2 regions of the Symbiobacterium terraclitae genome follow, and region 2 is predicted to be linked to the other one. Evidence: riboswitches for the same ligand, from Rfam matches in the RefSeq annotation. Region 2 holds a riboswitch; the other holds the start of a gene.
The links. Region 2 has a riboswitch for cyclic di-GMP ahead of fliM (flagellar motor switch protein FliM). Riboswitches for the same ligand answer to the same signal wherever they lie in the genome.
Positions count from the first base shown of each region.

Region 1: linked by a shared signal. The riboswitch ahead of J2Z79_RS11155 (transglutaminase-like domain-containing protein) and the one ahead of fliM (flagellar motor switch protein FliM) in region 2 are both predicted to bind cyclic di-GMP.

Region 1 is NZ_JAGGLG010000018.1:50,696-61,861, forward strand. Features, by position in the region: gene J2Z79_RS11145 (MSCRAMM family protein) at 1-582, shown strand, start outside; gene J2Z79_RS11150 (hypothetical protein) at 642-1,826, shown strand; gene J2Z79_RS11155 (transglutaminase-like domain-containing protein) at 1,980-2,888, opposite strand; cyclic di-GMP riboswitch class I at 2,905-2,990, opposite strand; gene J2Z79_RS11160 (hypothetical protein) at 3,007-3,198, opposite strand; gene J2Z79_RS11165 (sortase) at 3,285-4,046, shown strand; gene J2Z79_RS11170 (phenylacetate--CoA ligase family protein) at 4,154-5,383, opposite strand; gene J2Z79_RS11175 (ABC transporter ATP-binding protein) at 5,380-6,171, opposite strand; gene J2Z79_RS11180 (ABC transporter substrate-binding protein) at 6,204-7,445, opposite strand; gene J2Z79_RS11185 (branched-chain amino acid ABC transporter permease) at 7,534-8,604, opposite strand; gene J2Z79_RS11190 (branched-chain amino acid ABC transporter permease) at 8,609-9,502, opposite strand; gene J2Z79_RS11195 (AMP-binding protein) at 9,499-11,166, opposite strand, start outside.
Region 2 is NZ_JAGGLG010000002.1:70,166-81,331, forward strand. Features, by position in the region: gene J2Z79_RS01780 (3-hydroxyacyl-CoA dehydrogenase/enoyl-CoA hydratase family protein) at 1-908, shown strand, start outside; gene J2Z79_RS01785 (thiolase family protein) at 924-2,102, shown strand; gene J2Z79_RS01790 (acyl-CoA dehydrogenase family protein) at 2,767-4,533, shown strand; cyclic di-GMP riboswitch class I at 4,723-4,811, shown strand; gene fliM (flagellar motor switch protein FliM) at 5,129-6,055, shown strand; gene J2Z79_RS01800 (chemotaxis protein CheX) at 6,077-6,598, shown strand; gene J2Z79_RS01805 (flagellar hook-basal body protein) at 6,595-7,293, shown strand; gene flgB (flagellar basal body rod protein FlgB) at 7,319-7,678, shown strand; gene flgC (flagellar basal body rod protein FlgC) at 7,683-8,126, shown strand; gene fliE (flagellar hook-basal body complex protein FliE) at 8,149-8,448, shown strand; gene fliF (flagellar basal-body MS-ring/collar protein FliF) at 8,550-10,190, shown strand; gene fliG (flagellar motor switch protein FliG) at 10,194-11,166, shown strand, end outside.

The DNA of each region.
Region 1 (11,166 bases), on a different contig from region 2:
CGCGCCGGGTACACCAACGCGGACGGCGAACTGCGGCTCGAGAGACTGCCGCTCGGCACGTACACCGCCTACGCCGAGGCTGCCGACCCAGCCCGTCCGGACGGCCCGCGCCGCAGCGGCACGGCCGTGGCGACGCTCACGGCCGAGCAGCCGGATCAGACGGTCACCATCGCGCTCTCCTGGTCGGACATCAGCGAGGTCGAGTTCGCGCCCGGCGGAATCGCCGGCCGCGTGTGTGCGCCCCGGCAGGGCGGCGCCCGCATCTGGGCGACGAATGAGGCCGGCGAGACCGTCGCGACGGTGGTCGCAGCCACGGGACGGCTGGGCGTGTGGCTGGACTACACCCTGAACGACCTGACCCCCGGCGTCTGGACGCTGTCGCTCCAGAACCCGGGCGACCGGGAGGTCTCGCAGCGGGTCGTCGTGCTCCCCGGGCAGGTCACCACCGCGCCGGACTTCACGCTGGCGTGCACGGGCGACGGGCCGGTGGCGCCGCCCAACTTCGGCTACTACGTCGCGGGTGGCGTTCTGCTGCTCGCCGGCTGGCAGCTGCGGCGGATGGGCAGAAGGCTGCAGGGATGATACGATAACACTGCCGCAACATTCGCGGCCTATACTTCAACGGTTTGGAGGGCGTATCGTTGCTTCAAAAACTGCAGTTGCTCGCGCGGGAGGGCACCATCGCCGTCACCCACGCCTATCTCGGACATATCAAGCGCGAGGAGGACCGCAAGGTTCTGGCCCACGCCGATACCTACGCGTGGGACGAGGTCGACCAGAGCCTGAAGGGAATCCTGATGCAGCATCTCTTCCAGGCGTTCGAAGGCGCGCTGGGCGAGGTGAACTTCCCGTGCATGTACACCGGGGAGGTCCTGGCCGTCGACAAGGTGGCCCCGGCGGAGTTCGACCGGCTGAAGAACCGCCCCAGCGTCGAGGTGCTGGAAGCGATCCGGGACATGGACCAGGTACGGCCCGAGACGCTGCTGGAACTGGGCAACGTGCTGGCCTACAAGGTGATGGCGGCGGGCGCGGTCAAGAACCACATGGTGGCGGTCCTCCGTTTCCAGGCCATCCCCGAGCTGGGTGCGGCCCCCGTCACCTTCAGCTTCGCCACCCTCCTCGACCTGGACGACCGGGAGGAATCGCTCTTCGACGAGCGCACCGGCCGGTTCGTCACCCAGGTGCTGAACAACGTGATCAAGCGGTCCGCGGTAAGCCGCGCGGCCCTCTTCCCCTGCCTCGACGACAACGGGCGGGAGATCGCGGACATGATGGTCTACGCCGGCAGCGGCGCCGCCGCCTGGTTCAAGGCGCTGGAGGCCACCCGCCGCCTCAGCCCCCGCCGGGAAGGCCAGGCGTTGCTGCGGATGATCACCGAGCAGAACGCGACGGGCGAGGTGCCGCACGACCTGTTCCGCCGCATGGGCGAGGACCTGCTGGACCAGGCAAACGACGGCCTCAGCGCGGAGTCGGTGGTGCGCAGCCTGGAGAGGGCGGTGGGCCACGGCGTCGACCGCCTGGGCTTCCAGGCCCGCTGGGAGTCCGCCTTCGGCGACCTCTCGTACCGCCCGGCCTACCACTCGCTCTTCGGCGGCGGCGAGGCCGAGAAGCCCACGCGGATGAAGATGCAGGCCGGCGACATCGAGATCACCCTCACGCCCGCGCATCTGGAGTCCTTCCGGCAGGTCACGGTGGGCGACCAGACCTTCATCCTCTTCGCCGTGCCCGAACGGGCGCGGGTGGTGGTGGGCAAGGACCTCGACCTGCGGATCAAGCCCGTGGCGCTGGCCGACATCCAGCGCTGGATGACGGGTGAAACGGAGTAGGCGCTGCAGGCGACAGGACAGCGCAAGGCGGGACCGGGCAGGCCGATCCCGCTTACGACAGTCAGGCAGCGCAGCCGGGGGCGGACGGGCCCGCCCGGCCGCATCCCGGTGTACGCGCAACAAGGGCGGCTGAGCCCGCCCTTGTCATGGATACTAGCGTGCCGCAACCTCCCGCTCCACGCGGATGGTCACCAGCCCACGTCCGCCAAAGCTGGCCTGGTGGGAGACGTCCTCGTACCCCTGCGCGATGTGCGCCGCCGGGTCGAAGAAGAGCAGGTCCCGCTGGCGCTCCGCAAAGGTGGGATCAACCGGAACCCAGCCGCGGTCGGGATGGTAGTACTCCGCCCACGCGTGGCGGTTCTCCGGGCCCAGCGGCCCCGCAAGCCCGCCGCTGTCGGCCCATCCGTAGACCAGCCGGGCCGGGATCCCCACCGCACGGGCCATGGCGACGAAGAGGCTTGCGTACGTGCCGCAGGAGCCAACGCCCTTCTCGAACCCGGCCAGGGCGCCTTCGGCGGCGCCGGTCCGGCCGTAATCGAGGTGCGTGACGACGGCATGCAGAAGCGCCTCCACCTGCTGGTCGACCCCTGCTGCGCCGGCGACGGCGCCGCGGGCAAGCGCAGAGATGCCGGGGTGATCTGACTCAACGCCGGGTTCGGCGGCGAGGTACCTCTCGTGCACCGGACCGACGGCGGCCCGGGTGGCAACACCGGATCCCTGCGCCGCACTCAACTCGACGACGAGGACCTCCTCGATGACGAGCGCCCCTCCCGGCGCCACCTGGGGCACCTCGAAGGTGGTGGCCCCGCGGGCCGACCGCATCCGCACGCCCGTGGGGACGGAGCGCTGCGGCGCCCCCCGCAGGCGCTGGCCGCCGGCGTCGGCCGCGGCGGCGGGGAGCGTGAGGACCAGGTTCGTCACCGGTTCGGCGGTCGGGTTCTCGATCGTGATCCGGGTGCGCACCTCCACGGTCCGCGGGGCGGACCCTGCGAGGCCGACGGTGGATGCGCTGAGCAGCAGCACGGCGGCCGCGAGCACGCGCACCGGTCGTAGGGCATGCATTGCTGTATACACCACTTTCGGCAGCCCGGCTGTCATAGGCGGTAGGCCCTTAGACCCGTGGCTTTGCGTCGCCGCCTTTCGGCGGGTTTGCCTTTATCGAGTGTTGCTGTTACCCATGTTAGTCGTTAGGCGTTGTATCGTCAATATTACGATGATTGATTCCTTCTGGCTGCTGCGCGCCCCGTCGGGCCCCGGCCCGCGCCGAGGCCTCGGCGGCGTTCAGCTTCCGCCAGAGCGCGACCCACTTCCACGCGAGCGAAACCAGCACCACGGCCGCAAGGAAAACCATCGCAATCCGGATGGGGGCCATCTGCGCCCTCCTCACGCTGCTTGCGTTCGTATGGGCGTTCGACCTCGCGAACCGTGCCTCCTGCCTTCGCAAGGAAGGGATCGACCATGAAGGACCAGCTCCCACCCGCCCGCGGGCGCCTCGCTGCGCGGCTCGGCGCCCTTCTCCTGCTCGCCGGGGCCGTGCTGGTCGCCGTGCCGGCCATCCGGTGGGCCCGTGAGGAACTCGCGGACCGCCGCCAGATGGCGCAGGTGCCGACGCCGTCTCCGGTGATGCTGCAGAGCCCCGGCGACCTCGGTCGCACCGGCGGTTCCGACGGCCCCGGCCTCGACGCCGGTACCGGTGGCCCCGGCAGCGGCGAGGGCTCAAGTGTCCCGGACGGGGGCGGCTCCGGCGAAGGGGGCGCTGCGGCGCTGTACCAGATCAGCATCCCGCGCCTGAAGGTCTCGTACCCGGTGGGCGAGGGGGTCGACAACGACGTGCTTGACCGGGGCCCGGGCCACTACCCGCAGACCGTCCTGCCGGGCGAGGTGGGGAACGCAGCGCTGGCCGGCCACCGCACGATCCGCGGCCGCCCCGCCTTCTTCTACCGGCTGAACGAGCTGGAGCCCGGCGACCTCGTGCACGTCCACTACACCGACCGCAGCCTCACCTTCGTGGTCGAGCGGGTCTTCCTCACCGACCCTTACGACCTCTCCGTCATCGCCGCCACCGACTACCCGGCGCTGACGCTCACCACCTGCGACCCGCCGGGTAGCGACGAGATGCGGCTGATCGTCCAGGCCCGCCTCCAGTCCAACGGGCCAACCCCGCAGACGGGCCGGGGCCTGCCCGCCGGCCGCGCACTCGGCGCGGGACCGACTGGCTAGCCCACCGGTCCCCGCTCCCGCGGGCCAGCCTCTCGGACGCCGAGGCGCCTGCACACTGGCCCCACGCATGCAAAACGCCCCCGGGCAAGCCCCGGGGGCGCCTCTGTTCAATCCCACCTCCGCCGGTCCTCGAACCGGGGGCCGTCCGCCGGAATGGCATCGGCCGGCACCGACGCCACCTCGGGGTTCAGCCGGACCGCCGCCTGCACCGCCTGGCGCACCGCCAGCGGGTCGGCCGGCCCAGCCACCTCGATGCGGAGAATGTCCCGGTGGTGCGCGTCGCGCTCCACGACCGCCCGCCACCGCTCCACGCCGGCCAGGGTGGCCATGGCCTCCTCCAGCTGCCGCGGGTAGAGGAAGATCCCCCGGACCTTGGCCACATCGCCGACCCGGCCCAGCCAGCCCCGGAGCCGGAGCGACGGCCCGCCGCAGGGGCAGGGCTCCCCGGACAGGGCGCTCAGGTCGCCCGTGCCGAAGCGCAGCAGGGGGTAGGTCTCGTCCAGCAGCGTGACCACCACCTCCCCCGCCTCGCCCATGGGCACCGCCCGGCCGTCGGGGTCGCAGATCTCCACGATCACCCCGGCGTTCAGGTGCAGGCCCGGACCCTGCCCGCACTCGTGGCCGATCAGCCCCACGTCGGCGGTGCCGTAGGCCTGGTACACCGCCACGCCGTAGGAGGCGATCTCCTCCCGCAGGGCCGGCGGCAGGGGTTCGCCCGTCACCACCGCCCGGCGGAGCGGCAGGGAAAGGCCCATGTCCGCCGCCCGCCGCAGCAGGGCGAGCAGGTAGGAGGGGAGCCCGACGTAGCCGGTGGCCCCCACCGCGGCCGTCACCCGCACCTGAAGCTCCTGCTGGCCGACGCCCGCGGGGACCACCACGCAGCCCAGGGCGCGGGCGGCCGAGTCGAACATGAAGCCGGCCGGCGTCAGGTGGTAGCTGAAGCAGTTGATCACCCGGTCGCCCGCCCGGAACCCGGCGGCCTCAAGCGCCCGGCTGAAGCGCCAGAAGTCGGCCGCCGCGCCCTGCGGGTCGTAGATGTCGCCAGGGCTGACGAAGATGCGGGCCAGCCGCTCCACCGGTTCGGCCAGCAGCCCGCCGAAGGGCGGGGCTGCCGCCTGTACCCGGCCCAGCGACTCCTTCCGCAGCACCGGCAGGACCGCCAGCGACTCCACCCCGTCCGCGAGGCCAGGATCGACCCCCGCGGCCGCCAGCCGCTCCCGCCAGAAGGGACTCTGCTCCCGGGCCCGGGCGACCACCGCCCGCAGCCGGGGTTCCGCGCCGGGCGGAACCCAGCGGCTCAGGCCGCCGGGCCCGCCCCCTGCTTCCACTCTGCTCATGCCAACCACCGTTTCCTGCGCTTGTAGGCCTTGGCCTCCCGATAGCTCTTCCGCCCCACGTCGCTCAGGCCGAGGTAAAACTCCTTCACGTCTTCATTGTTCATCAGCGTCTCCACGGGCCCTTCCAGGACGATGCGTCCGTTCTCCATGATGTAGCCGAAGTGGGCGATGGAGAGCGCCACCATGGCGTTCTGCTCCACCACCAGGAAGGTGGTCTTCATCTCCTCGTTGAGCCGCTTGATGATGTCGAAGATCTCCCGCACCAGGCGGGGGGCGAGTCCCAGCGACGGCTCGTCGAGCAGCACCAGCTTCGGCCTGGCCATCAGGGCCCGCCCGATGGCGACCATCTGCTGCTCGCCGCCCGAGAGGTAGCCCGCCTTGGACCGGCGCCGGCTCACCAGCTTGGGGAAGTAGTGGTAGACCATCTCCAGGTCGCGCCGCACGTTGGACCGGTCGGTGCGGGTGTAGCTGCCCGCCAGCAGGTTCTCCTCCACGGTGAGGTGGCCGAAGACGTGGCGGCCCTCCATCACCTGGAAGATGCCCTTCCGCACGATCTCGGCGGCCTCCTTGTTGTTGATCTTCTCCCCCATGAACTCGATCGTGCCGTCGGTCACCTCGCCGTTCTCCGACTTCAGCAGCCCGGAGATCGCCTTCAGGGTGGTCGTCTTGCCGGCGCCGTTGGCCCCCAGCAGCGCGACGACCTGCCCCTCCGGCACCTTCAGCGACATGCCCTTCAGGACCAGGATCACGCGCTCGTACATCACTTCCACGTTGTTCAGGATGAGCACCGGACCACCTCACATCTGATCCGTTCTCCGGGCTACTTCCCCTTCGGCTCCACGAAGTCGGTGATGGCCTCGAAGCGGCCGTTCTTCACCTGGTAGATGCGGGCCTTGTCCGTGCCGCCGTGGTCGGTGGGCGTGAAGGTGAGCGGGGCGCCGATGCCGCCCAGGTCCACGTCCTGGAAGGTCTCAAACGCCGCCTTCAGCGACTCGCCCGTCACGTTGTCGCCGGCCCGGCGCAGGCCCTCGGTGAGGATGCGGCCGAAGACCCAGCCCTGCAGCCACTTCTGGGTGAGCTCCTCGCGCTTCTTGCCGATCTTCTCGGCGTAGGCCACCGCCTCGTCGATGCCCGGGCCCTCGTCGTACGGGAAGACGAAGGCCGGCGTGCCCACGAAGCCCTCGGCCGCGTCGCCCGCAGCGGCGAGGAGCGTCTCGTCCACGGAGTAGGTCATGCCCACCACCCGGATCTTGCCGCTCAGCCCCTGCTGCTGCACGGCCTTCAGCACCTGGGCGGTGCCCTTCACCACGTTCTGGATCATGATGAACTCGACGCCCTTGTTGTTCAGGTCCAGCACCTGGGTCACGGCGTCCGCCGCGGCACCGGGCAGGGCGGCGTCACCCACCCAGGTCAGGCCGATCTGGGCCGCATAGGCCTTGGCGTCCTCCAGCGGGGCCCGGCCGAAGGGGGAGTCGTGGAAGATCATGCCCACCTTGGCGTCGGCCTTCTGCTCCTTGATCCAGTCCAGCAGCACCCGGGCCTGCTGCGAGTAGGTGGAGGAGACGATGAAGTTGTACGGGGTGACCGACGGGTCCACCAGCGTCTCGGCGTAGGAGCCCGAGAGGTACGGGACCTTGTCCTGGGCGATCATCTCCTTCATCGCCTCGGTGTCGCCCGTGCCCCAGCCGAGGACGGCCACCACCTTGTCCTCCTTGACGTACTTCTTGTAGAGCTCGACGGCCTTGGGCACCTGGTAGGCGTAGTCGCCCCAGATCAGCTCCACCTTGCGGCCGTCGATGCCGCCCAGCTCGTTGTTGAGGTAGTCGAACCAGGCCCGGGCGCCCTCGGCGTGGGGCGCCCCCACATCGCCCGTCGCGCCGGTGATGTCGAAGATGCCGCCCACCTTGATCGGCTCCTTCGCAGCCGACGCGCCGGAGCCGCCGCCGGCCGCGCTGCCGCCGCCGTCACCGGTCCCGCTGCCTCGGCTGCCGCCGCAGCCCGCCAGCAGGGACAGGATCAGGAACGCCCCCACGAGTGCCAGGAACCCCTTCCGCTTGCGCATCCTTCCCCTACCTCCTCAGCGATGTTCACGGAGTTCTTGCACACGGCCCCCCGCGCCACCCCCCAGTGGCGTCCGGGGTGCCAAACCGCTAATAGCCAAAGGGCCAGAGGCGGAAGTAATCCTTGATGTTCCGCCACAGCTTCGCGAGACCCTCGGGCTCGAAGACCAGGAAGAGCACGATCGCGGCGCCGAACGCCGCATCCCGGAACAGCAGGACCTTCGTCCCGATGGACGGGAAGATCGGCCCCAGGGCCATCGACAGCTCGCGCACCACGATGGGCAGCACGGTCATGAACGCCGCGCCGTAGACGGACCCCATCACCGACCCCATGCCGCCGATGATGATCATCGCCAGCAGTTCGATGGAGAGGTGCATCTCGAACTGCTCCGGCGAGATGATCATCACGTAGGGCGCCCAGATGGCGCCGGCGATGCCCGCGTAGAAGGCCGAGAGGGCGAAGGCGGTCACCTTGGTCCGGAAGAGGTCCACCCCCATCACCTCGGCGGCCAGGTCGCGGTCGCGCACCGCCATGAACGCCCGGCCCATCCGGGTGCGCAGCAGGTTCTGGGCGAAGACGCCCAGCAGCAGCGCCACCGTCAGGCCGAGGTAGAAGTACCCGCGCTCGCCGTCGATCACCTGGCCGAAAAACGTGGGCCGCTTCACCGACATCGAGTAGATGCCGCCCGTGAACCACTCCGCCCGGGTGAAGAAGAACGAGAGGATCACCTGCGCCGCCAGCGAGGCGATGGCCAGGTAGAGCCCCTTCAGGCGGGCCGAGGGCAGGCCAAAGAAGGCGCCGACGGCCGCCGCGGCCAGCCCGGCCAGCGGCAGGGCCAGCCAGAAGGAGAGGCCGTGCTTCATCAGGTAGCCCACGGTGAAGGCGCCCATCCCGGTGAAGGCGCCGTGGCCCACCGAGATCTGCCCCGTCACGCCGGTGAGCAGGTTGAGCCCCAGCGCGGCGATGGTGTAGATCGCCACCATGTTGAGGATCGACAGGTGGTAGTCCGAGAGCAGGGCGGGGATCAGGTAGAGCAGGGCGACCAGCACCCAGCCCCGCGCGGCGGAGAGCGGCGTGGGGTGCAGAGCGTGGTCCTGCTCGTAGGTGGTGAGGTAGACCCCGCACTCCAGGGCGAAGGGGTAGCGCAGAAGTCGCAGCACAGGCCTACACCCTTTCGATGATTTCCTTGCCGAACAGGCCGTAGGGCCGGATCAGCAGGATGAGGATCATGAACGCGAAGGGCACCACTTCCTTGATGCCGGTCATGTACTGGTCCAGGTAGCCGCCCGTCAGCGCCTCGAGGATGCCGATGATGAAGCCGCCGAGGATGGCGCCCGGGATCGAGTCGAGCCCGCCGAGGATCGCCACCGGCAGCACCTTCAGGCCGTAGGAGGTGAGCAGCGGGTTGACGCCGGCGATGTTGCCGAGGAAGATGCCGCCCACTGCCGCCACCATCGCCGCCACCGCCCAGGTGGCCGCCAGGATCCGCTTCACGGAGATGCCCATCGAGAGCGCCGCCTGCTCGTCGTCCGAGGTGGCCCGCATGGCGATGCCCAGCAGCGAGTACTTGAAGAAAGCGGTGAGCAGCACCAGCAGGATCAGCGCCGCCACCAGACCCCAGAGGAAGACCTCGGAGATGGCCACCGGCCCGAGGATGACGGGCTCGCTGCGGAAGAGCCCGTGGAACGAGCGCATGTCGGTGCCCCAGATCAGGTGGATGAGGGCCTTGATGAGGAAGGAGAGCCCGAGGGTCACCATGATGATGGAGATAGGCGGCTCGCCGATGAAGGGGCGGAGCACCGTGCGCTCGATGACCACGCCCACCAGGGCGCTCACCACGATGGTGAGCAGCAGCGCCAGGACGAAAGGCACCTGCATGCTGGTCGTGAACGTGAGGCCGATGTAGGCCCCCAGCAGCACCAGCTCGCCCTGCGCCAGGTTGATCACCCCGCTGGCCTTGTAGATCAGCACGAAGCCCAGCGCCACCAGGGCGTAGAGGGCGCCGACCACGATGCCGTTGACCAGCAGGTTCAGGAAGAACCCGAGGCCGTCGTTCATACCGCTCCCCCTCCCCCTGCTGCCCGCTGCCCGGACTCCTCCGGGACGGGCAGGATCTCGCGCACCTGCAGCACCGTCTCGATCACGGCCTCCCGGCCGTCGCGGTAGCGCACCTTGCTCTGCACCGGGATCTCCTTCGCCCGGCTGTACAGCCCCTGGATCACCGGGTCGTACTTGGCGTAGACGAAGGCCCGGCGCAGCTTGCGGGTGCGGGTGAGCTCCTCGTCGTCCGCGTCCAGCTCCTTGTGCAGGATGACGAACGACCGGATGCGAGCCGCCTCGGGCAGGTCGGCGTTGACGCGGGCGATCTCGCCGGCGATCAGGTCCAGCACGGGCCCCTTCTGCGACAGGTCCTGATACGTGGTGTAGGGGATGGCGCGGCTCTCGGCCCAGTGGCCCACCGACTGCAGGTCGATGTTGATCATCGCCACCACGTAGGAGCGGCCGTCGCCCACCGTCACCGCTTCCTTGATGTAGGGCGAGAACTTCAGCTTGTTCTCGATGAAGTTGGGCGAGAAGATCTCGCCGGTGCTGAGGCGCATCACGTCCTTCAGCCGGTCGATCACCACCAGCTGGCCCGACTCCTCCTCGATGTAGCCGGCGTCGCCGGTGTGCAGCCAGCCGCCGGCCAGGGCCCGCGCGCTCTCCTCGGGCATCTTGTAGTAGCCCTGGAAGACGGCCGGGCTCCTGAGGAGGATCTCCCCCTCAGGCGAGATCGCCATCTCGCCGCCGGGCAGCGGCGTGCCCACCGTGTGGAAGCGGATCGCGTCGTCCCGGTGGAGCACCGCGATGCCCACGATCTCCGTCTGGCCGTAGATCTGCTTGAGGTTGACGCCCAGGGCGTGGTAGAACCGGAAGACGTCCGGCCCCAGGGCGGCGCCGCCCGTGTAGGCCCGCCGCAGCCGGGAGAGGCCCAGGTGGTCCTTGATGGCGCTGAACATCAGGAACTCGCCCAGGGCGTAAAGCAGGCGATCTTTGAGGGGCACGGGCTTCCTGGCGAAGCGGAGGTCGGCCACCCGGAGGCCCACGGGCTGGAAGAACTCCCAGAGCTTCCGCTTCAGCCAGCCGGCGTCCTGGATCTTCACCTGCACCCGGGTCACCATGTCCTCCCAGATGCGCGGGGGCGAGAACATCACGTGCGGCCCGATCTCCCGCAGGTTCTCCTGCACCGTGTCGGGCTCCTCGGGGAAGTTCACCGTGAACCCGATGGAGAGGTGCATCGCCAGGGCGGTCATCTGCTCGCCGATCCAGGCCAGGGGCAGGAACGAGAGGAAGTCGTCTTCGGGCGTCAGCGGGTCCACCGTCTGGATCGTGTCGCCCATCGCCAGGAGGTTCCGATGGCTCAGCATCGCCCCCTTGGGGTGGCCGGTGGTGCCGGACGTGTAGCAGAGGATGGCGGTGTCCTCCCCCGAGCCGGCGGCCACCATCTCCTCGAACAGCCCCGGGTGCTTCCGGCCGTACTCCCGGCCCATCTCCAGCACGTCGGGGAAGTAGAGCAGCCACGGGTCGGTGTACGTGCGCAGCCCCTTCGGGTCGTAGTAGATGAGGCGGCGCACCTTGGGGATCTGGTCGCGCACCTCGAGGATCTTGTCCACCTGCTCCTGGTCCTCCACCACCAGGAAGGTGGCGTCGGCGTGGTCGATGACGTAGGCCATCTCCTTGGC
Region 2 (11,166 bases):
AGACCCATTCGCCCAAGTCGGCCATCGGCAACGATATCATCTACATGTGCCGCGCCGCGGCCGAGGAGCTGGCCAGCGGCCGGTGGTCCGGCCTGGTGATCGGCGCCCGCACCGAGAACTTCTGCGTGGGCGCCAACGTGGCGATGATGCTGCTGGAGGCCCAGGACGAAGAGTGGGACGACCTGGAGATCATGGCCAGGCAGTTCCAGAACGCCTTCATGGCCCTGAAGTTCGCGCCCAAGCCCGTGGTGGTGGCCCCGTACGGCCTCACGCTGGGCGGCGGCTACGAGCTGTGCGCCATCGGCGACCGGGTCGTCGCCGCGGCTGAGTCGTACATCGGCCTGGTCGAGGTGGGCGTGGGCGTCATCCCCGGCGCCGGCGGCAACAAGGAGATGCTGATCCGCGGCCTGGAGGGGATCCCGGCCGGGGTGCAGGTGGACACGCAGCCCATCGTCAACCGCATCTTCGAGACCATCGCCACCGCCAAGGTCGCCACCTCCGCCCGGGAGGCCCAGGAGATGGGCTACCTGCGGAAGAGCGACCAGATCGTGGTGAACAAGGACCACCAGCTCTACGAGGCCAAGCAGGCCGTCCTGGCCATGGAGGCCGCGGGTTACCGGCCGCCCGAGCCGGCCCTGATCCCGGTGGCCGGGCCGGATGGCAGGGCGGTGCTGGAGATGGGCGCCTACGGAATGTTCCTGGGCGGCTGGGCCACCGAGCACGACCTGCTGATCGCCCGGAAGCTGGCCTATGTGCTGACCGGCGGCAACGTGCCGGCGGGCACCCGGGTGACGGAGCAGTACATGCTTGACCTCGAGCGCGAGGCCTTCCTCAGCCTGCTGGGCGAGAAGAAGACCCAGGCCCGGATGGCCCACTTGCTCAAGACCGGCAAGCCGCTGCGGAACTAGGGAGGTGGCGAAGTGGTGCGCGAAGCTGTGATCGTGAGCGGAGCCCGACTGGCGCAGGGCAAGGCGCCGAAGGGGTCGCTCCGCCATATGCGGCCTGAGGACATGGCCGCCACCGTTATAAAGGAAGCGATTGCCCGCACGCCGGGGCTCGACCCGGCTGCGGTGGAGGACGTCGTGCTGGGGTGCGCCTTCCCCGAGGGCGAGCAGGGGCTGAACATCGGCCGCAACGCCGCCATCCTGGCAGGGCTGCCCACCAGCGTCCCGGGCTTCACCATCAACCGGTTCTGCTCGTCCGGGCTGAATGCGATCGCCATCGCGGCCCAGGCCATCCGGTCGGGCGAGATGGAGATCGCCGTGGCCGGCGGCGTCGAGTCGATGAGCCGGGTGCCCATGGGCGGTCATACGCCCCGCCCGCACCCCGGGATGGTCTCCAGCTACCCGCAGCTTTACATGTCGATGGGCCATACGGCCGAGATGGTCTGCGCCCGGTACGACGTGAGCCGGGAGGACATGGACGCCTTCGCCCTCGCGTCCCACCAGAAGGCGGCAGCGGCCATCGACGCCGGCCGGTTCAAGGACGAGATCGTCCCCGTCACCGTGAAGCACACGGTGTTCGACGGCAAGCGGGCAGTGGAGAAGGAGTTCGTCTTCGACACCGATGAGGGCGTCCGGCGCGACACCTCGATGGAGGCGCTGGCGAAGCTGCGCCCGGCCTTCTCCGCAAAAGGCCAGGTGACGGCGGGCAACTCGAGCCAGACCACCGACGGCGCCGCCGCCGTGGTGGTGATGTCGGCCGAGAAGGCCCAGGAGATGGGCCTGAAGCCCATGGCCATCTTCCGCTCGTTCGCCGTGGGCGGCGTTGAGCCCGAGGTGATGGGCATCGGCCCGGTGGCGGCGGTGCCCAAGGCCCTCAAGCTGGCCGGGTTGACGCTGGCCGACATCGACCTGATCGAGCTGAACGAGGCGTTCGCCTCCCAGTCGCTGGCGGTCATCCGCAAGCTGGAGATGGATCCGGCCAAGGTGAACGTCAACGGCGGCGCCATCGCCCTGGGTCACCCGCTGGGGTGCTCGGGCGCACGGCTCACCGTGACGATCATGTACGAGGCCCGGCGCCGCAAGGCGAAGTACGGCCTGGTGACGATGTGCGTCGGCGGAGGCATGGGCGCCGCAGGCGTACTGGAGTTCGTGCACTGATCTCAGTGTTACCGGGCAGGGCGGCTCGCCGCCGCTGGCGCTCAACAGCGGTAATGCTCCTCGTCGGCCGGGCGTGCTCGCTCCGCTGCGCTCGCGCCGGCCTCCTGCGGAGCTTTAAACCGGCGCCAGGAATGCGGCTTCGCCCGCCCTGCCCGGGCCCAGGCGCCCGCGCTCCAGCACGACGTGCGGCAGGGGCAAGGGGGCTCGGCGCCGCTGGCGCGCACCAGCGGTAATGCTCCTCGTCGGCCGGGCGTGCTCGCTCCGCTGCGCTCGCGCCGGCCTCCTGCGGAGCTTTGAACTGGCGCCAGCAATGCGCCTTTGCCCCCCTTGCCCCTGGCACGGGCACCCCAGACCGGTGCAAGTGCGACGACTCCAGCACGGCCGGCGGATGGGGCACGGGGGTTGAGCTCCTCGTCGGCCGGGCGTGCTTGCTCCGCTGCGCTCGCGCCGGCCTCCTGCGGAGCTTTGAACTGGCGCCAGCAATGCGCCTTTGCCCCCCTTGCCCCTGGCACGGGCACCCCAGACCGGTGCAGGTGCGACGACTCCAGCACGGCTGGCGGCAGCCCCAGGGCATGTGGCTGTGCGAGGACTCCAGAACGACAGAGCTGACCATCCAACCGAAGGGGTACCCGGGGGAACCCGGGAGAACGAAGGAGGTACGAAGATGTCCGAGGCTACCAAGATGTTGAAGGGTGGCTCCTTCCTGCTCTCCATGCCGGATCCGGAGCAGGTGTTCACGCCCGAGGACCTGAGCGAGGAGCAGCGGATGATCGCCGGCACGGCCCGCGAGTTCTCCGAGAAGGTGCGGGCGCGGCTGCACGAGATCGAGCAGGATAAGCCGTTCCACTCCCGCCCGCTGCTGCAGGAGCTGGGCGAGCTGGGCCTGCTGGGCCTGGAGATCCCCGAGAAGTACGGCGGCATGGGGCTCGACAAGGTGACCGCCACCGTCGCCGTGGAGGAGTACTCCCGGGCGGGCGCCTTCGCCATCACCATCGGCGCCCACACCGGCATCGGCACGCTGCCCATCGTCTACTTCGGCACCCCGGAGCAGAAGGCCAAGTACCTGCCCAAGCTGGCGACGGGCGAGTGGGTGGCGGCGTACGCCCTCACCGAGCCCAACGCCGGGTCTGACGCCCTGGGCGCCCGCACCACGGCCCGGCTGTCCGAGGACGGCAAGTACTGGATCCTGAACGGTACCAAGCAGTGGATCACCAACGCCGGCTTTGCCGACGTCTTCGTGGTCTACGCGAAGGTGGACGGCGAGAAGTTCTCCGCCTTCATCGTCGAGCGGAGCTTCCCCGGCGTCTCCATCGGGCCTGAGGAGAAGAAGATGGGCCTGCACGCCTCCTCGACCTGCTCCCTCATCCTCGAGGACGCCAAGGTGCCCGTGGAGAACCTGTTGGGCGAGATCGGCAAGGGCCATCACATCGCCTTCAACATCCTGAACATCGGCCGCTGGAAGCTGGGGGCGGGCGCCGTCGGCTCGGCGAAGCTGGTGCTCTCGATCGCGGCCGAGTACGCCAAGACCCGGAACCAGTTCGGCAAGCCCATCGCCGAGCTGCGGGCGATCCAGCAGAAGCTGGCCGACATGGCCGTGCGCACCTACGTCACCGAGTCCATGGGCTACCGCACCGCCGGGCTCCTCGAGAGCGCGCTGGAGGGCCTCGATCCCGATGCCCCCGGCAGCGAGGTGGCCAAGCGCCTCGAGGAGTACGCCATGGAGTGCTCCATCATGAAGGTCTTCGGCTCCGAGGCCTTCGACTTCGTGGCCGACGAGGGTGTGCAGATCCACGGCGGCTACGGCTTCATGGATGAGTACGAGGTCAGCACCGCCTACCGCGACAGCCGCATCAACCGCATCTTCGAGGGCACCAACGAGATCAACCGCCTGCTGATCCCCGGCACGCTGGTCCGCCGGGCGATGAAGGGGCAGCTGCCCATCATGCAGGCGCTGGCCGGCCTGCAGGGCGAGCTGATGGAGCTGACCCCGTTTGAGGAGTCCGACGAGCCGCTGGCCCAGGAGGTCTTCATGATCGACCGGGCCAAGAAGGTCTTCCTCATGCTGGCCGGCCTCGGCGTGCAGAAGTTCCAGATGGCGCTGGAGAAGGAGCAGGAGCTGCTCCTTGGCGTGGCCGACATCGCCATCGAGATCTACGCCATGGAGTCTGCCGTGCTAAGGGCGCTCAAGGCCATCCGCGCGGGGCGGCCCGGCCTGAAGCCCGAGATGGCCCGCGTCTACTGCCAGGAGGCCTTCGAGCGCATTGCCACCATCGCCCGCACGCTCCTGCCCGCCGTGGAGGAGGACGGCGATACCCTGCGCACCCAGCTCTCGATGCTCAAGCGGCTGACCCGCTACACGCCCACCAACACCATCGCCCTGAAGCGGCAGATCGCCGCCCGGGTTCTGGAGAAGGGCGACTACGTCTGCTAATCCCCCCTGCGCAGCGAGACCAGGATGGGCCCGGTCGGGCTCATCCTGGTCCGCGCGTAATACAGCGCGAAAATAAGTCACGCGTAAAATCACCTACGAAACATGAAGGTGTTCTCGGAGTGATCTAGAATCTATTGCTAATGCCTTCCTTCAACCAGGTGTCCAAGGGATATGCGAGCACTCTCAACCAAGCGATAAAGGCACACCCGTCGAAAGGCGGGGCCGCAAAGCCACGGGGCTAAAGGAGCGCATGCTCCCATGCCAGCCGGGTTGCCGCTCGGGATGTCGGCGGACGGCCGCCGGCGTCTTGGGGGTGCTTTTGCCATTGTTTCGGTGGCGCCAAGACGGGGCCCATACGATCATTGGTGGATTTCCCATTGTCCCGGAAAGCGCCAAATTGGCTCCTGCGGCTATTTGTAGAAGGGTTCATAACCACATATATCGAAAAGGACAGGATGAAAAATCCCTAACCTACCTGTATTCGGGAAGGATTCCGGCGATTTGGCGCGAATCCTAGGTAAAAGAGTTATGTTTAACTAGTTCTGTCTTTCAGTGATCACATGAAACAGTTCCTGCCCAATGGAGGGTTACGCGCATGGAGAATCCACTGAGCCAGGCCGAAATTGATGCGCTCGTAATGTCCACGGGCAGCAACGTTCGTACGTATGATTTCCGTAGGCCTAATAAGTTCAACAAAGATCTGATCAGAACGCTGGTGCTGGTCCACGAGAACCTGGCCCGGCTGCTCCAGTCATACCTCTCGGCGGGACTGCGCTCCTGGGTCCAGATCAACGTGCGTTCGACCAACCAGTTCACCTACTCGGAGTTCACCCAGCTGCTGCCCAATCCCACCATCACCCTTTCGTTCAAGATCAACCCCCTCCCGGGCATCTGCCTGCTGGAGATCAGCCACAACGTCGCCTTCGCCATCGTCGAGCGGGTCTTCGGCGGGCCCGGAAGCGATGCGCAGCCGCAGCGGGAGCTGACCGAGATCGAACTCGGCATCATCCAGCGCGTGGTGCGCGACACCTTCGGGCCCATGAAGGAGGCCTGGCGCAACGTCGCCGAGATCGATCCCAGCATCGAGGCTGTGGAGACCAACCCCGTCTTCATCCAGACCGGCGGGCCCACCGAGGTGGTGGCCGCGATCACGCTGGCGGTGGAGATCGGCGAGCACTTGGGCCACATGACCTACGCCTACCCATACTCCACCGTGGAGCCGGTCCTCTCCCGGCTGTCGCCGCAGTCGTGGCTGGCCGACGCCAAGCACATGAGCCCGTCCGAGGAAGACAGCCTGCGGCGGGCGGTTCAGGGGGCACCGCTCCCGCTGACCACCCTGCTCGGGAAGACCCGCATCCGGCTCGGCGAGTTTCTGGCGTTGGGGGTCGGTGATCTGGTTCGCCTGAACACCCGGGTGGGGAGCGAACTGCCCGTCTTCGTGGGCAACAAGCTCGTCTTCCACGGCAAGCCCGGGGTGGTGGGCGACCGGATGGCGGTGCAGATCACGCGCCGGGGCACCTGACCTGCGTGAAGTGGTGTAGTCATGAAAGTTGAGTTCTTGAACCCGTTCGTGTACGCCGGACTGAAGGTGCTCGCTTCGGAGGCCGGACTGAAGAGCGTGGTCTCGGACAAGCCCCTGATGCGCAAGGCGATCTCCACGCTGCACGCCGTCAACGTGGTCATCGGCGTGATGGGCTCCGTGCAGGGCATCGTGATCTACGGGATGGAGCTCGCGATGGCCAAGGGCATCATCCGGGCGATGACCGGGTCCGACTATCCCATCACGGACCCGATGGCCGAGTCGGCCCTCGGCGAGCTTGGCAACCTCATCACCGGTTACGCCGCCGGCACGCTGGAGTCGGCCGGGTGGCCCAGCCGCATCTCGCCGCCCCGCATCGTGCGCGGAACGGGTGTTCGGTTTGCGCCCACGGCGATCAACATGCTGACGGTGCCGATCATCACCGAGATCGGCCAGATCAAGATCTACCTGGCTCTGCGGGAGGTTTCGCCCGCTGCCGGCCCGCCGGCCGGCGGAGAGAGTCCGACGGGAGGGATGGCAGGATGATCCGTGGCATTGAGGCCTCGCGATCGGGTATGGCGGTGGAGCAGGTGCGCACCGACGTGCTGGCCGACAACATCGCCAACATCAACACCAGCGGCTTCAAGCGGTCCAGTGCCACCTCCACCGAGTTCGACACGATGTTGCTCTACCGCATGGGCGACCCTGCTGACGCCGCCCCGCAGCGGGTGGGCGTGCTGGGCAACGGCAGCCGGGTCGATCAGGTGGTGGTGGACGAGCGCCAGGGCGACCTCCGCGAGACGGGGCGCGCTCTCGACCTGGCCCTCACCGGGCCGGGCTACTTTCTGGCCCTGCGGCCAGATGGCAGCCTCTACCGCACGCGCAATGGCGCCTTCCTCCAGATGGCCGACGGCACCATCACCACCACGGAGGGCTACCGGGTGCTGGTGGAGGACGACGCCGGAAACCGCGTGCCGCTGGTTGTGCCCGGGGCCGAGCCCGAGTTCGGCGCCGACGGCACGGTGCTGGCGGACGGCCGGCCCGTCGGGCGCCTGGCGCTGGACGGGGCGGATGCGTCGACCCGGCTCCATACCCGCTACCTTGAGGCGTCCAACGCGGACCTGACCAAGGAGATGACGGACCTCATCGTCACGCTGAGGGCCTACCAGGTCAACCAGCGCGCCATGCGGGTGCAGGACGAGACCCTGGCCAAGGCAGTCAGCGAGATCGGCAAAGTCTGATGGTCGGCGAGGAGGATGATGGCAGATGATCGGGCGTGACCTGCCGGCCCGGATCGTGGAGCATGCGCTGGACGCGGCGTCGCTGCGCCAGCGGGTGATTGCCCACAACCTGGCCAACGCCATGACCCCGGGCTTCAAGCGGTCGCGGGTCGACTTCGAGACGGAGCTGGCCCGGGCCCTGGCCGCCGGGAAGAACCCCGACCAGGTGCGGCCCCAGCTGGTGCAGGAGACCGACTCCATCGGGCGGCCCGACGGCAACAACGTGGACGTGGAAGCCGAGTCGGTGAAGATGGCGGCCAACCAGATCTGGTACAGCGCCCTCACGCGCCAGATCTCCGACCACTTCAGCCGGCTGCGCATGGTGATCACGGACGGGAGGGGCTAATTAGATGCGGATGTTCCAGGCTCTGGAGACGAGCGCGTCGGCCCTCACCACCGAGCGGCTGCGCATGGATGTGATCGCGAACAACCTGGCCAACTACCGCACGACGCGCACGGCGGAGGGCGGGCCCTACCGGCGGCGCACCGTGGTGGTGGAGGAGCGGCCGGGAACCTTTGCCTCCGCCCTGGCCCAGCAGGCCGGCCGGCCGGCTGAGCCCGGACTCGGGGTGCGGGTGGCGGAGATTGCAACCGACCCCAGCCCCTTCAAGGAGGTGCACGACCCGACGCATCCGGATGCCGACCCGGTCACCGGAATCGTGCGGATGCCCAACGTCGACCTCCTGCAGGAGATCACGGACCTCATGCTCGCACAGCGCATGTATGAAGCCAACCTCACGGCGCTGAACGCCGCGAAGTCCATGGCCCTGCGGGCCCTGGAGATCGGCCGGTAGCCGGTAGGAGAGGGGATCTGAAATGGACATTCAACGCCTGAACGCCGTGCTCTCGCTGGGTTCCGGAGCCCGGGGCGCAACCCGCGAAGAGGCGCCCTCGGGTCCGTCCTTCGGCGATGTGCTGGCCAATGCCATCCGGAAAGTGGAGCAGGAACAGCAGACGGCCAACGAGATGGCGGTCAAGCTGGCCGCCGGTGAGGTGGAGGACATCGCCCAGGTCATGATCGCCTCCGAGCGGGCGAGCCTGACCTTGAATCTTGCCATCCAGGTGCGGAACAAGGTCATCGAAGCGTACCAGGAGATCATGCGGATGCCGATGTAGCCGACGGATAGCACCCGTCAGCACCAACCTCACCGGGGGGAAACCACTTGTCTAGCGCGGGCTCCGATGTCATGGGACGGATTAAGAGGGCCTGGGGCGGCATGAGCCGCCCGATGCGGTGGCTCGCCGTCGGCCTGGTCGTGGCCCTGGCGGTCTCGCTGGCGGCCACTTGGTATCTGCGGCGGCCACGCTGGGAGGTCTTCTACAAGGCCACTGATCCGGCCGAGGTCAGCACCCTGGTATCATACCTGGACGAGCTGAAAGTCCCGAGCCGGGTTACCGGCGATGGGTTGACCATCGAGGTACCATCCCGGGACCGCAGCGCCGCAAACCTGGCCAAGGCGCAGGCCGGACTGCCGTCGGCCGGCCACGTTGGGCTGGAGATCTTCGCCGAGCCGCAGTTCGGCGCCACTGAGTTCGACCGCCAGGTCAACTACAAGCGGGCCATCGAGGGAGAGCTGGCGCGCTCCCTGATGCGCATCGCCGACATCGAATACGCCAAAGTGAACCTGAACCTGCCGGAGAAGTCGGTCTTCATCCGGGATCAGGAGCAACCTTCGGCAGCGGTACTCGTTCAGCTGAAGCAAGGCCGTACCCTCGACGGCGACAACGTCAGGGCAATCATGAATTTCGTATCCAGCTCCGTCGAGGGGCTTTCGCCCGACCGGGTCACCGTGATCGACTCCGCCGGCCGGGAGATGCGGCCCAGTGATGAAGAGACCAACCTCAACGCTGAGGCGCTGGCCCAGCAGCGGCAGCGGGAGGAGCAGCTGACCAGCAAGCTGCTTCAGGTGCTGGAGCCGATCTTCGGCAGGGGCAACGTGGCGGCCACGGTCACCGTGGAGCTGGATCACCAGTCCACCCGCACCGAGGAGCGCATCGTCGGTCAGGGCGTGCCCGTTTCCACCGTGACGGAGCGGTCGGGTTCCCAGACCGAGGGCACGAGCTCCGAGCCCGTCGCCCCCGGCGCCGCTGCCACGCTGCCGAACGGGATCACCGCCCCCGCGGTGCCCATCTACCAGGAGCCCAGCACCTCCACTGAATCGGGCTCGTCCTACTCCAGCCGGACCGAGACCAGGTACGACGTGGGTGAGCGGAACCAGGTCACGGTATCTCCGCCCGGCGCCATCAAGCGGGTGAGCGCGGCGGTCACCGTAAACCGGGACACGCTCTCCCAGGCGCAGATCGACCAGATCCGGCAGCTGGCGGCATCCGCCACCGGCGCGCAGCTGATGGACGTGACCGTGCTGGCCATGTCCTTCAGCCCGGGGCCCGAGACCCTGGTGCCCACGCCGGTGCAGGCGGAGACCGGGCGGGTTCTCGACGCCCGCACCCTGGCCATCGCCCTGGGCATCGCCTCGTTCCTGCTGATCCTCGCCGCCCTGCTCACCCGCAGGCGCAGGCATGAGCCCGAGTTCGCCCTCCCCGGCGTTCCCGGGGCGGTGGCGGGCACCACCCTCGACGTTGCCCTGGGCCTCGACCAGCCCCTGCCGGCGGCGCAGGTGGCAGCCTCTGCTGCTGAGGCCGAGCCCGCCGAGCAGGCCCCGGCCGAGGGAACCGAGGAGCAGAGTGCAGTGCAGAAGTTTGAGGAAGTGATGAAGCGGCGCCGGCCTCCGCGGCAGCCGTTGGATCCCGAGGACTTCATGGACGATGACATCCTGGCCGACATCGACGTGCTGCTCGAGCAGGCACCTGAGGCCTGCGCCGAGGTCATCCGGCAGTGGCTCAAGGGAGGGATGTAGCGCTTGGCTGAGCGAGAACAGCGGCTGTCCAGCCGCCAGAAGGCCGCCATCTTCTGTATCAACATCGGGGTGGAGCGCTCGGCCCGCATCCTGAAGCACCTCCGCGATGACGAGATCGAGATGCTCACCGTAGAGATCGCGCAGTCCCGGAAGGTGACCCCGGAGGTGCGCGACGAGGTCCTCACCGAGTTCATCACCATTGCCACCGCTGATAAACACATTCGCACGGGCGGCATCGATTATGCCCGTGAGATGCTCGAACAGGCGCTGGGGCAGGAGCGGGCCCGCGAGATCCTCACCCGCCTCACCTCCCACCTCCGGCGCCGGCCGTTCGACGCCGTCCGCCACACCGATCCGGTTCACCTAGCCTCGCTGCTCCAGAACGAGCACCCGCAGACGGTGGCCGTCATCATGGCCCACCTCGAGGCCGACCAGGCGGCGCAGGTGCTGCTGAACCTGCCGCAGGAGCGGCAGGCCGACATCCTCCGCCGCGTGGCCACCCTCGACCGCACGTCGCCGGAGATGCTGCGCGAGGTGGAGCGGGTACTGGAGCGGAAGGCCTCGGCGATGGTGAGCCAGGAGTCCACCGTGGCCGGCGGTATCAACTGGGCGGTGGAGGTGCTCAACCGGGTCGACCGGACCACCGAGAAGTCCATCATGGGCCTGCTCTCGGCGGACGACCCCGACCTGGCCAGCGAGATCGCCCAGCGGATGTTCCTGTTCGACGACATTGTCAACCTGGACGACCGCACCGTGCAGCGCGTGCTGCGCGAGGTGGACATGAACAAGGACCTGCCGCTGGCCCTGAAGGCCGCCAAGGAAGAGGTCTGGCGCAAGGTCATGAACAACGTCTCCAAGCGGGCCGGCGAGGCCCTCAGGGAGGCTGTGGAGTACCTGGGTCCCGTGCGCATCCGCGACGTCGAAGAGGCCCAGGCCCGCATTGTCGCCCTGATCAGGCGGCTTGAGGAGGCCGGCG